DNA from 2 places in the Stenotrophomonas sp. X genome. Region 1 is predicted to be linked to the other one. Evidence: riboswitches for the same ligand, from Rfam matches in the RefSeq annotation. Region 1 holds a riboswitch; the other holds the start of a gene.
What was found. Region 1 has a riboswitch for glycine ahead of ACZ75I_RS17470 (trimeric intracellular cation channel family protein). Riboswitches for the same ligand answer to the same signal wherever they lie in the genome.

Region 1 (6,075 bases):
GGCGTTGCTGGAGGAAGCGCAGCGGCGCGGCCACGCCAACATCGCGCAGCTGCGCCTGTGCTTCCAGCTGCTCTCGCTGTCCTCGTCGATCGATCGCGACTGCGCTACACGGTTGGCACCGCACGGGCTCAGCGAGGGTCGCTTCATCGTGCTGTTCCTGCTGCACGGGGCCGGCGGCGCACTGGCGCCGCACGCGCTGGCCGAGCGCGCTGGCGTGACCCGGGCCACCATCAGCGGCCTGCTCGATGGCCTGCAGCGCGAAGGCCTGCTGCAGCGTCGCAGCGATGACGAGGATGGCCGTCGTCTGCAGATCGTGTTGACCGCACCGGGCAAGCGTTTGGCCGAGTCGCTGTTCGAGCGGCACACTCAATGGATCAGCGGCCTGTTCAACGGCCTGGATGCTGATGAACGGCAGCAGCTGTCACAACTGCTGCACAAGGTCTGGCAGCGCACGGACACCGGGCGGGAAGCCGCCGCATGAGCACGCCCATTCCCGCGGAACGGCTGCGTGCACTCAACAGCGGTAGTGCCGCTGCCACGCATCTGGCCGAATGCCTGGCAGTGGATTTCGCCGCGCTGTTGCAGGCGGTGGCACCTGTGCTCGAGCCGGAAGCGCTGCAACGTATGCGCGATGCCTCCGGCAAGGGCATCACCCAGCGCATGGCGCTGGCGGCGCGGTTGCTGCACGAAGCCGGGCAGGGTGATCCCGCGCACTGGCAGGCACACGCATCAGACACCGTGCGTGGCTGGGCCTGCTACCTGATTGGCGGCGATGCCGGCGCGGCGCTGCCGGCCAAGCTGCGGGCGATGCGTCCGCTGGCTGACGACCCGCACTTCGGCGTGCGCGAATGGGCATGGCTGGCGCTGCGCAGCGACATCGTTGCCGCACCGTTGCAGGCGCTTGAGTACCTGCAGGTGTGGACGCAGGAAGCATCGCCTTACCTGCGCCGCTTCGCCTGCGAAGCGCTGCGCCCACGAGGCGTGTGGTCCACGCATATCGCGCTGTTCAAGCAGCATCCAGAACTCGCGTTGCCGATGCTGGAAGCAATGGCCAACGACCCGGAGCGCTACGTGCAGGACTCGGTCGGGAACTGGCTCAACGATGCCGGCAAGACTCAACCGCAGTGGCTGCGTGAGCTGTGCGCGCGGTGGCAACAGCAGCACCCGGGCGATGCCAACGCCTACATCCGCAAACGCGCCATGCGCTCGTTGCGGTAGTACCGGCTGCAGGCCGGCAATCTCATCAACCTCAAGGAAGGCCTTCCATGTCCTACACCCTCATCGAGCTCTACACCGCTCTGCCCGCCTTGTAGCAGCGCCTCCGGAGGCGCATGGCACATGCGCCTGTCACCCGGACGCGGTAAACAGGACATTGCCCATGTCCATCCGCAGGGAAGTTGATCATGCAGAGCACGCTCCAGGTAACGCTGTACGGCCCACAGGGCGATACGCCGGCACTGCAGCTGCCGCAGATGGAAGGGCCCTCGGTGGCCATCCCGGAAGCGGTACTGCGCCGGCTGGTGTCCGATCTCTACACCACCCGTTCCCTGCTCAATCCCGAGCAGCTGGACGAGGCCCGGCAGGAGCTGGACCGCGTGCTGGAGCGCTGGGCCGACATCCACGAAGGCCTGCTGCTGGACGTGGAAGTGCATGGCAGATGAGCGACCTTGCACGGCGGCCACCGCGTGGGCTGCGCGGTCAGGCGCATCACTGAACCGCGCGCCCAGTTGCGGATGAAACATTTTGCACTGCGCAAAAGCTGTGCTATCAATAGATCCCATGAACGCAGCCGCCACCCGCTTTTACTGGTATTACTTTCCGAAGCCACTGGCGGAGGAAGGACTGCGCTCACCCTGAAGAAAGCTTCAGACGCATTCCCGAAAGCCGCCAGCGAACCTGGCGGCTTTTTTCATGCCGCCACGCTGGGGACCCCCAACGTTCCGGAGATCTCCTGCAATGCCCCCGCACACCGACGACCTGCGTATCCGCACCATCGAACCGCTGACACCGCCCGCCCAGCTGCTGGCGATGCTGCCCTGTGACGATGAGGCTTCCGACACCGTCAGCGCCTCGCGCGCGGCCCTGCACCAGATCCTGCACGGCCGTGACGACCGCCTGGCGGTGGTGGTGGGCCCGTGCTCGATCCATGACCCCAACGCCGCCATCGAGTACGCCCAGCGCCTGAAGCCGCTGCGCGACGCGCTGGCTGGCGAGCTGGAAATCGTCATGCGCGTGTACTTCGAGAAGCCGCGCACCACGGTGGGCTGGAAGGGCCTGATCAACGACCCGGACCTGGACGGCAGCTTCAGGATCGACAAGGGCCTGCGCATCGCCCGTGGCCTCCTGCGCGACATCAACAAGCTCGGCCTGCCGGCCGGTGTTGAATTCCTCGATGTGATCTCGCCGCAGTACATCGCCGACCTGGTGGCATGGGGCGCGATCGGCGCACGCACCACCGAAAGCCAGGTGCATCGCGAGCTGGCTTCGGGGCTGTCGTGCCCCGTCGGCTTCAAGAACGGCACCGATGGCAACGTGAAGATCGCCGCCGACGCGGTGGGTGCGGCATCCAACCCGCATCATTTCCTGTCGGTCACCAAGCAGGGTGGCACTGCCATCGTGTCGACCACCGGCAACCCGGATTGCCATGTGATCCTGCGCGGTGGCAAGCAACCGAACTACGACGCTGGCAGCGTGGCTGAGGCCTGCCAGGTGCTGGCCAAGGCCAAGCTGCCGGCGCGCCTGATGATCGATGCCAGCCATGCCAACAGCCTGAAGAACCCCGAGAACCAGCCGAAGGTGATCGACGACATCGCCGCTCAGATGGAAGACGGCGAACAGCGCATCGTGGGCGTGATGATCGAGAGCCATCTGGTCGGGGGCCGCCAGGAACTGGTGGAAGGCCAGCCGCTGGTCTACGGGCAGAGCATCACCGATGGCTGCATCGACTGGGACACCACCGTGACCGTGCTGGAGCGACTGGCTGCGGCCGTGCGTGCCCGTCGTGAAGTGAAGGTGTCCGAAGCGGCGTGAATGAAGCCGCCTGATGGCGGCACGTGTGTGGATGGCGGCCAGCGCCTGCGGGGGTGCGGCCGCGATCAGGGCCGGCCGGAGTTGGAGACCGGCCCATCTGCACCGGCGATGCGCCTGGCGCTGCGCATGAGCGACAGCGCCAGGTACATCGCCGGGGTGGTGCAGTCGATCCGCGCCCAGCATGGAACCCCAGGCGAACGCGAACCTCAATGCACTTCGTCGTGGTACACGAACTTCGGCATTTCCCAGCGGTAGTGGATCGCCAGCAGGCGCAGCGCGAAGCCGCCGCCGAGGCAGCACAGGATCGCGGTGGCGTCGGCCACGCCCCAGTGCAGCAGCAACAGATACGCCGCGCCGGTCAGCAGCGCGATGATCGCGTACAGCTCCTTCTGGAAGATCAGCGGCACCTCGTTGCAGAGGATGTCGCGCAGCACGCCGCCGAACGCCCCGGTCAGCATGCCGGCGATCAGCACGATCGGCATCGCATGGCCGGCTTCGCGCGCGATCGAGCAGCCGATCAGGGTGAAGGCGATCAGGCCCAGTCCGTCGAGTACCAGGAAGGTGCGGCGGAAGTGGTGCATCCAGCGTGCAACCCAAGTGGCGATCAGCGCCGCGCATACGGTGAACCCCAGGTACTCGGGATGCTTCACCCAGCCCAGCGGATAGTGGCCGAGCAGGATGTCGCGCAGTGATCCACCACCGAGGGCAGTGACACAGGCGATCATGACCACACCGAACAGGTCCATGCGGCGACGGCCGGCAGACAGTGCACCGGTCATGGCTTCGGCGGAAATGGCAATCAGGTAGATGATGGACAGCAGCATGGAACAGGCTCCGGGCGCGGTGGGGCCGGCCATGCGCGACTACCGCCACTGCCTGCGCAATGACGGGATGACGATGACCGGTGCCGCTCCCGCTGTCCTTTTGCCTGAGAGTTCAGCGGCGTTGGCCGCGTGCCCCTTCGGCGGATCGTCCCGGGCATGCCCGGTGACCTCTCTCCAGCTCGGCGAGTCGAATGCATGGTTGGTGGGATTCCAGCCCACCGGCCTGAGCGATCATGGGAGCCTGCGCCTTCGGCGGGCGCCAGCGCGGCGCCTCTCTCCTGCATTCGGGCGCCAGTATATCCGCTGCAGTGCAGCACGGCATAATCCAGGCATGGCCCCTTCCGCCCGCCCGTGGTTTCTGTACCTGCTCGAATGCCGCGATGGCAGCTATTACGCCGGCATCAGCACCGACGTGGACGCGCGTTTCGCCGCCCACCAGGCCGGCAAGGGCGCGCGCTACACCCGGGCCCGGCCACCGCTGCGCGTGCTGGCCGTGCGCGAATACCCGGACCGGGCCGCCGCCTCACGCGCCGAGTGGCAACTCAAGCAGCAGCCCCGCGAACGCAAGCTGGCCTGGCTGCAGGCGTTGGATCCTGCGCTTCTGTAGAGCCGAGCCCACGCTCGGCTGTTGTTGCTGCTGCCTGATGGTGAAGCCGAGCATGGGCTCGGCTCTACAGTAGATCCACGCCGTGCGTGGATGGGCTACCCGGCCCATGCGATGATCGCCCCGCGCCCAGAGCTGGAGACCCGGATGTCGACGATCGCCCTGCTGTTCGCTCTTTCCGCCGCAACGAGCCCTGCCGCCGACCCGGCCACCCTCGCGGCCATCGAAGCCACCTGCCATGACTACGTCGATGGCCAGCTGGAGGCGGACCCACAGCGCGTCGCCCGTTCCCTGCACCCGGACCTGGCCAAGCGCGCTGTGCTCGGCGATACACCCGACGAACGGCTGGGCCTGCGCCGGATGTCGAAGGAAGAACTGGTCTCGTTGACGAAGCAGGGCGCGTTGAAGACCCCGAAGGATCAATGGGATCGTCGCTGCACGGTGCTGGACGTGACCGGCAACGCGGCCTCGGTGCGGCTGGAGACCCCGTGGTTCGTCGACTACTTCCACATGGGGTGCTTCGACCAGCGCTGGGTCATCGTCAACGCGTTGTGGTACCCGAAACCGAAGGCGCAGTGAGCGATGCGTGCCGCCGGCAAAGCATGGATCTCCGTCGTCGTCCTGGTTGCCGGCATCGCGCTGCTGCCTGGCCTGCTGTACCTGCTCGGGCTGGCATTGGCAGGCGGTCGGCCGAAGCCAGTCGACCGTGCGCCCAGTGGTGTGGCTGCGTGCAGTAGCGAGCCACGGGCGGGGTATCAGCCGATGAACCCCTGGCGCTTCACCGCCCAGTTCTTCGACAACGACGCGATGAAGAAGGTGCCTGAAGTGGAGCGGGAGGCCTTCTGGATTGCCCGGCGCCACCTGTGGCGGCAACCGCAGCGCGGCATGCTGCGCTGGCAGCTCAGCAGTACCGCATTGACGATCTGGATCACCCGGCATTGGAGTACTGCGCAGATTGCCGACACCGCGAGGAAGGAGGACTTCTGCCGGACCTGGTCGAAACGGCGGGTGTCCGGTGGCGCGATGAACCAGTAGATCCACGCCATGCGTGGAGAGTGTTGACGAGGTCAGAGCCCTTTCCTGCGGAAAGGGATCCGACCCCGTTGCGTGCAGTCCTACCGCCTCGGCCGCCGGTCATCCCGGTCATCACCGAAGATGATGCGCGCACTGCGCTGGTAGCTCCAGTACGCGACCGCCCAGTTCAGCAGCACCACGATGCGGTTGCGGAAGCCGATCAGGAAGAACACGTGCGCGGCCAGCCAGAACCACCACGCCAGCACGCCCGACAGCTGCAGTCGGCCCAGGTGCACGATCGCGGCCATGCGGCCGATGGTGGCCAGGTTGCCGTAGTCGGCGTACTTGAACGGACCGGGCTCGGGCTTGCCGTGCAGCCGTGCGCGGATCACCTCGGCCACGTACTTGCCCATCTGCTTGGCGGCCGGTGCCACACCGGGAACCGGCTTGCCGTCGGCCTGGCTCAATGCGGCCAGGTCGCCGGCCACGAACAGCTCCGGGTGATCGGGCAGGGTCAGGTCCGGTTGCACCGGCACGCGTCCGGCGCGGTCCAGTGGCACGTCCAGCGTGCGCGCCAGCGGTGAAGCGGCCACGCCGGCGGCC
Region 2 (6,075 bases), 670 kb from region 1:
TGGTCTGCCACGCCAGCGCCTGGGACATGAACATGGAAGGCGATGTGCGCACCAAGATGTGCATCAAGCCGAACGAAGAGAACTTCACCACCATCTACCACGAGCTGGGCCATATCTATTATGACCTGGCCTACAACCCGCTGCCGCCGCTGTTCCAGGGCGGTGCCAACGATGGCTTCCATGAGGCGATCGGCGACACCATCGTGCTGGCGATGACGCCCAAGTACCTCAGCTCGATCGGCTTGGTCGATGCACCGACCGAGAGCCGCGAAGCGGTCATCAACAACCAGATGCGCATGGCGCTGTCGGGCGTGTCGTTCCTGCCGTTCGGGCTGATGATCGACCGCTGGCGCTGGGGCGTGTTCGATGGTTCGATCACCGCCGACAACTACAACAAAGCGTGGTGGGACCTGAAGGCCAAGTACCAGGGCGTGGCCCCGGCCAGCACCCGTGGCGAGGAATTCTTCGATCCGGGCGCGAAGTACCACGTGCCGGGCAACACCCCGTACACCCGCTACTTCCTGGCCCGCATCCTGCAGTTCCAGTTCTACAAGGGCCTGTGCGATGCGGCCGGCTACAAGGGCCCGCTGCACGAGTGCACCTTCTACGGCAACAAGGAAGCCGGCCAGAAATACTGGGCGATGCTGAGCAAGGGTGCCAGCCAGCCGTGGCAGGCCACGCTGAAGGAGCTGACCGGCACCGACAAGCTCGATGCCGGCCCGATGATCGAGTACTTCACTCCGGTCAACGAGTGGCTGAAGCAGCAGAATGAAGGCCAGATGTGTGGCTGGCAGGCCAACGCGGCCCCGGCGGCGAAATGAGAAAAGGGGCGGATCCGCAAGGATCCGCCCCTTCTCCGTGTTGTAGAGCCGAGCCATGCTCGGCTGCGTTTCCACCGTGCTGCGCACGGCAAGCCGAGCACGGCTCGGCTCTACAGATTCGGCGCGATCAGCTGTCCTTCTTCGCCGCCATCGCCGCGGCCAGTTCCGCCTTGAATTCCTCGAAGGTCTGGCCCTTCTCTTTCGCTTCGGCATGCGCGGCGTCGCGCAGCGCATCGGAGTACATCAGGCGCACCGGCGTGCCGTTGCGCTCGTGCAGTTCACCTGCCTGCATGATCAGCGCCAGTACCTGTGCGGCGGAGTCACTGTGGCCGGCGATGCGGCCGTCCATACCCAGCACCCATTCGCCGTCGCGGCGCACGACACCGGCCAGCAGGGTGCGCTGCGCGTCGCGCAGTTCGGCATGCGGCTCCACCGGCGAGGCCTGGGCAGCGGCCTTGTTGGCGGCCTGCTTTTCCTGGCGACGGCGCTGGTCGCGGCGGGTCTTGGAGCTGGTGGACATGGTGCGGTACCGCTGCGAAGGGGGGCGCAAGGATAGCGCACCCCGCCCGCAGCGCTGCTTCACGCGTGCTCGATCCAGTCCGGTCAGTCCAGCACCTTGCCATGCCGCCAGTAGCCCATGAAGGTGATCGCGCGGCGGTCCAGCCCGCAATCGCGCACCAGGTGGCGGCGGATCGCCATCACCGCCCCCGCCTCACCCGCCACCCAGGCATACAGCGGACCGGCCACACGGGTATCGGCCTGCTCCCAGAGGATCTGCGTATCGACGTCGATCTCCTCCAGCGCATCGCCGGCAGCCACGCTCGAGGTCGCTGCCAACCGCGCCTGGACCGCCTGCAGCAACGGCTGTCCGTAGGCGGCCTGCCCGCGCGGCAGCCAGACCAGCTCGGCGCTGGAGGGCGCCTTCAGGTGCACCGCATCACCGGCCTGCGCCACCTCCAGCAGCGCCAGCGTGCGCGGTGGGTCGACCATGGCCGCCAGTTCCTCAAGAATGCCAGCCACCGCCGGTAGCGCGGTTTCATCGGCCACCAGCAGCACCTGGCCGACGCCGGCCGGCGGCCTCCATTCCCAGCCTTCGCTGCTGTCGGCACAGTCGGCATCGGGGGCCAGCAGCACTACGCGGTCGCCCGGTCGCGCGTGGATGGCCCAGCGCGAGGCCGGCCCGGTCTCGCCATGCAGCACGAAATCAACATCGACTTCGCCCAGCTCTGCACGCAGCTGGCGGATGGTATAGGTGCGCATCGGCGGGCGCTGATCGTCCGGCAGCGCCCGGTAGCGGGGGTACCAGTCCTCGCCGCTGGGCACCTGTGGCAGGTCCTGCCCGGGCAAGGGGAAGAACACCTTGATGCGCTGGTCCGGGCCTTCGGTCTTCATCCGCGCCACGTCGGCGCCGGTGAACACCATGCGGTCCAGGGAAGGGGAAAGAACGCGGCGCTCCTTCAGCGCCACCTCGAACAGGCGGTAGGTCTGCTGCGCAGCCATGGCGAAACCTCATGCAACGACATTGGGTCGGCTGGCTGTCGTGCACCCACGCACCGGCTGGCTGGAATGCCCAGCCTAGTCCGGCCGTTCCCTGCCGCAAGTGTTTCGGGCATCGCGGCCCACCCTACCCCTGCGCGCTGCTCAGTGACCCGTGCAGGCTGCCCGCGCCGCGCGCTCGCGCTGGTGTTCCCAGTACCAGAACACGAAACCGGCGCCGAAGAACGCCGCCTGGCCCAGTGCCAGGTGCAGCGGGCTGCCGCTCAGCAGTGGTGACACCACGCCGGCCACCACGGTGCTGATCATCAGCTGCACGAAGGCCTGCAGCGACGAGGCCAGGCCGCGCTGATGCGGGTACATGTCCAGCACCGCCAGCGCCAGGATCGGGAAGATCAGCGCCATGCCCATGCCACCCAGGAAGATCGGCAGTACCGCCCATGGCAGCACGAACTGTGGCGACAGCACCACGTAGCCAACGTTCAACAGCACTGACAATGCGCACAGGCCGAAACCAATGGAGACCTGGCGGGTGGGCGTGGTGTGCCCGGCCATGCGCCCGGACAGGAATGAGCCGGTGGTCATGCCGCCGATGGTCGGGATGAACAACCAGGCGAAACCGCCCTCGCCCAGGTGCAGGTGCTGCATCACGAACACCGGCGCCGAGGAGATGTACAGGAAGATTCCACCAAAGCCGATGCTGCCGGCCAGTGCCAGGCGCAGGAAGCGAGGGTTGAAACCGATGCGCACGTAATCGCGCATCAACGCGCGCGGCGACAACGGCACGCGCGCTTCGACGGGATGGGTCTCGGGCAGGTAGCGTGCAGTGGCCGCCAGCAGGACCAGCCCGAACACCACCAGGAACCAGAAGATCAGCGGCCACCCCGCGCCACTGAGCAGGATCCAGCCACCGATGATCGGCGCGATGGCCGGGGCGATGCCGAACAGCATCGACACCTGGCTCATCAGCCGCTGGGCATCGTGGCCGTGGTACAGGTCGCGGATCACCGCGCGGCCGACGATCATGCCGACACCCGCCGACAGGCCCTGCAGCGCACGGAACGCCAGCAGCGTGGTCAGGTCGGTGGACAGCGCGCAGCCCACCGAGGCGCCGACGAACACCACCAGGCCACCGAGGATCACCCGCTTGCGGCCCCAGGCGTCGGACAGCGGACCGTGCGCCAGGCTCATCAGGCCGTAGAACAGCAGGTAGACGCTGATGGTCTGCTGCACCGCCACCTCGTCCACCGCCAGGCGCCGGGCCAGCTGCGGGAAGGCCGGGAAGATGGTGTCGATCGAGAACGGGCCGAACATGGCCAGGCCGGCAAGCAGCAGGGCCATGCGGCGGGTGGAGGGAGCAACAACGGCGGTCATGAGAAAGGCGTCCGGCAGGGCCATGCGTGGCACGCACGGCGGGCGCCGGTCCCCTTCTGCAGGGACGGCGCCAGATGAAGTCGGGTATCCGGCCATCATAGGTGGGGATTGCGCCCGATGCCATGCAGCGATGCACAAAACGCACGTCCGGGCCATCGGCCATTCAGCCGCGGGGCCGTGCCGGGAGGCGGCCCGCGGGCCCGCAACGGGCTATAATCCGCCGGCAACACGGTGGGAGAAGCGGAACACCGCTGCCGAAGGCGCAACGCCCGTAATCGCTCAGGCCCGATACCACCCGTAACAGAACTCTGGAGAGACCGGTTCGATCCGGCGCCGAAGGGGCACGAAGCTGCGGTTTTCCGCGCTTCCAAACTCTCAGGCAAAAGGACAGAGGGGCGCCCCGCAGACCGCCGACCGGCGGCTTGTGCCCGTGCGTGTGCCCTTTCCTGACGGATCCTTCGCCATGTCCCAGAACACCCCTTCCCTGCGTGAGCTCGAGCACCACAATGCGTTCGTCGAGCGTCACATCGGCCCCAACGATGCCGAGATCGCGCAGATGCTCGACGTCGTCGGCCACGCGTCGCTGGATGCGATGACCGATGCCATCGTGCCGGCCAAGATCAAGTCGCCGGCGCCGCTGGCGCTGCCGGAGTCGATGACCGAAGTGCAGGCACTGGCGAAGATCCGCGCGATCGCCGACAAGAACACCGTGCTGCGCAGCTTCATCGGCCAGGGCTACTACGGTACCCACACCCCGAACGTGATCCTGCGCAACATCCTGGAAAACCCGGCCTGGTACACCGCCTACACCCCGTACCAGGCCGAGATCTCGCAGGGCCGCATGGAAGCGCTGATCAACTTCCAGACCCTGTGCGCCGACCTCACCGGCATGGAGATCGCCAACGCCTCGCTGCTGGACGAAGCCACCGCCGCCGCCGAAGCGATGACCCTGGCCAAGCGTTCGGCCAAGTCGAAGTCGGACACCTTCTTCGTGCACGACGCCGTGCACCCGCAGACCCTGGAACTGCTGCGTACCCGCGCAGAACCGATGGGCATTGTGCTGCGCGTCGGCACCCCCGCCGAAGCACTGGAAGCGGAAGCCTTCGGCCTGCTGCTGCAGTACCCGGACACCTTCGGCCAGGTCGGCGACTACAAGGCGCTGGTTGATGCCGTGCACGCGCGCGGCGGCCTGGTGGCCGTGGCCACCGACCTGCTGGCACTGACCCTGCTGGCCGCCCCGGGCGAATGGGGCGCGGACATCGTGGTCGGCAACAGCCAGCGTTTCGGCGTGCCGTTCGGCTTCGGCGGCCCGCACGCCGCGTTCATGGCCTGCCGTGACGCCTACAAGCGCTCGATGCCGGGCCGCCTGATCGGTGTCTCCATCGATGCCCAGGGCAACCCGGCCTACCGCCTGACCCTGCAGACCCGCGAGCAGCACATCCGCCGCGAGAAGGCGACGTCGAACATCTGTACCGCACAGGTGCTGCTGGCGGTGATGGCCTCGATGTATGCGGTCTACCATGGTCCGGAAGGCCTGACCCGCATCGCCCGGCGCACCCACCGCCTGGCCTCGATCCTGGCTGCGGCACTGCGCAACGCCGGCGTGCAGGTCGGTGGCGACTTCTTCGACACCCTGCACATCACCGGCGTGCATGCCGATGAGATCCACGCCAAGGCACGCGCCGCCGGTTACAACCTGCGGGCGATCGACAGCGACTCGGTCGGCATCAGCCTGGACGAGACCGCCACCCGCGCCGACGTGGTCGCGCTGGCCGCCGTGTTCGGCGCGCAGGCCGACGTCGATGCGCTGGACGCCAGCACCGCCGACGCGCTGCCGGCCGGCCTGCTGCGCCAGTCCGCGTTCCTGACCCATCCCGTGTTCAATACCCACCACAGCGAGCACGAGCTACTGCGCTACCTGCGTTCGCTGGCCGACAAGGACCTGGCGATGGACCGCACGATGATCCCGCTGGGCTCGTGCACCATGAAGCTCAACGCCACCGCCGAGATGATCCCGGTGACCTGGCCGGAGTTCTCGCAGATCCACCCGCTGGTGCCGGCCGACCAGGCGCTGGGCTACAAGGAACTGATCGACACGCTGGAAGCGATGCTGGTCGAATGCACCGGCTACGACGCGGTCAGCCTGCAGCCGAATTCCGGCGCACAGGGCGAGTACGCCGGCCTGCTGGCGATCCGTGCCTACCACCGATCGCGCGGCGAAGGCCACCGCGACATCTGCCTGATCCCGGACTCGGCGCACGGCACCAACCCGGCCTCGGCGCAGATGTGCGGCATGAAGGTCGTGGTGACCAAGACCGATGCCAACGGCAACGTCGACGTCGAGGACATCCGCCTCAACGCCGAGAAGTACAGCGACCGCCTGGCC

Region 2: linked by a shared signal. The riboswitch ahead of gcvP (aminomethyl-transferring glycine dehydrogenase) and the one ahead of ACZ75I_RS17470 (trimeric intracellular cation channel family protein) in region 1 are both predicted to bind glycine.

Annotation. Positions count from the first base shown of each region.
Region 1 covers NZ_CM146756.1:3,800,289-3,806,363, reverse strand. Annotated here, with positions in the region: gene ACZ75I_RS17490 (MarR family winged helix-turn-helix transcriptional regulator) at 1-481, shown strand, start outside; gene ACZ75I_RS17485 (DNA alkylation repair protein) at 478-1,218, shown strand; gene ACZ75I_RS17480 (hypothetical protein) at 1,404-1,661, shown strand; gene ACZ75I_RS17475 (3-deoxy-7-phosphoheptulonate synthase) at 1,957-3,030, shown strand; gene ACZ75I_RS17470 (trimeric intracellular cation channel family protein) at 3,237-3,854, opposite strand; glycine riboswitch at 3,939-4,042, opposite strand; glycine riboswitch at 4,056-4,145, opposite strand; gene ACZ75I_RS17465 (GIY-YIG nuclease family protein) at 4,186-4,461, shown strand; gene ACZ75I_RS17460 (nuclear transport factor 2 family protein) at 4,606-5,037, shown strand; gene ACZ75I_RS17455 (hypothetical protein) at 5,041-5,493, shown strand; gene ACZ75I_RS17450 (NAD(P)/FAD-dependent oxidoreductase) at 5,574-6,075, opposite strand, start outside.
Region 2 covers NZ_CM146756.1:3,125,493-3,131,567, forward strand. Annotated here, with positions in the region: gene ACZ75I_RS14545 (M2 family metallopeptidase) at 1-821, shown strand, start outside; gene ACZ75I_RS14550 (hypothetical protein) at 949-1,341, opposite strand; gene ACZ75I_RS14555 (siderophore-interacting protein) at 1,425-2,321, opposite strand; gene ACZ75I_RS14560 (multidrug effflux MFS transporter) at 2,463-3,689, opposite strand; glycine riboswitch at 3,988-4,090, shown strand; gene gcvP (aminomethyl-transferring glycine dehydrogenase) at 4,153-6,075, shown strand, end outside.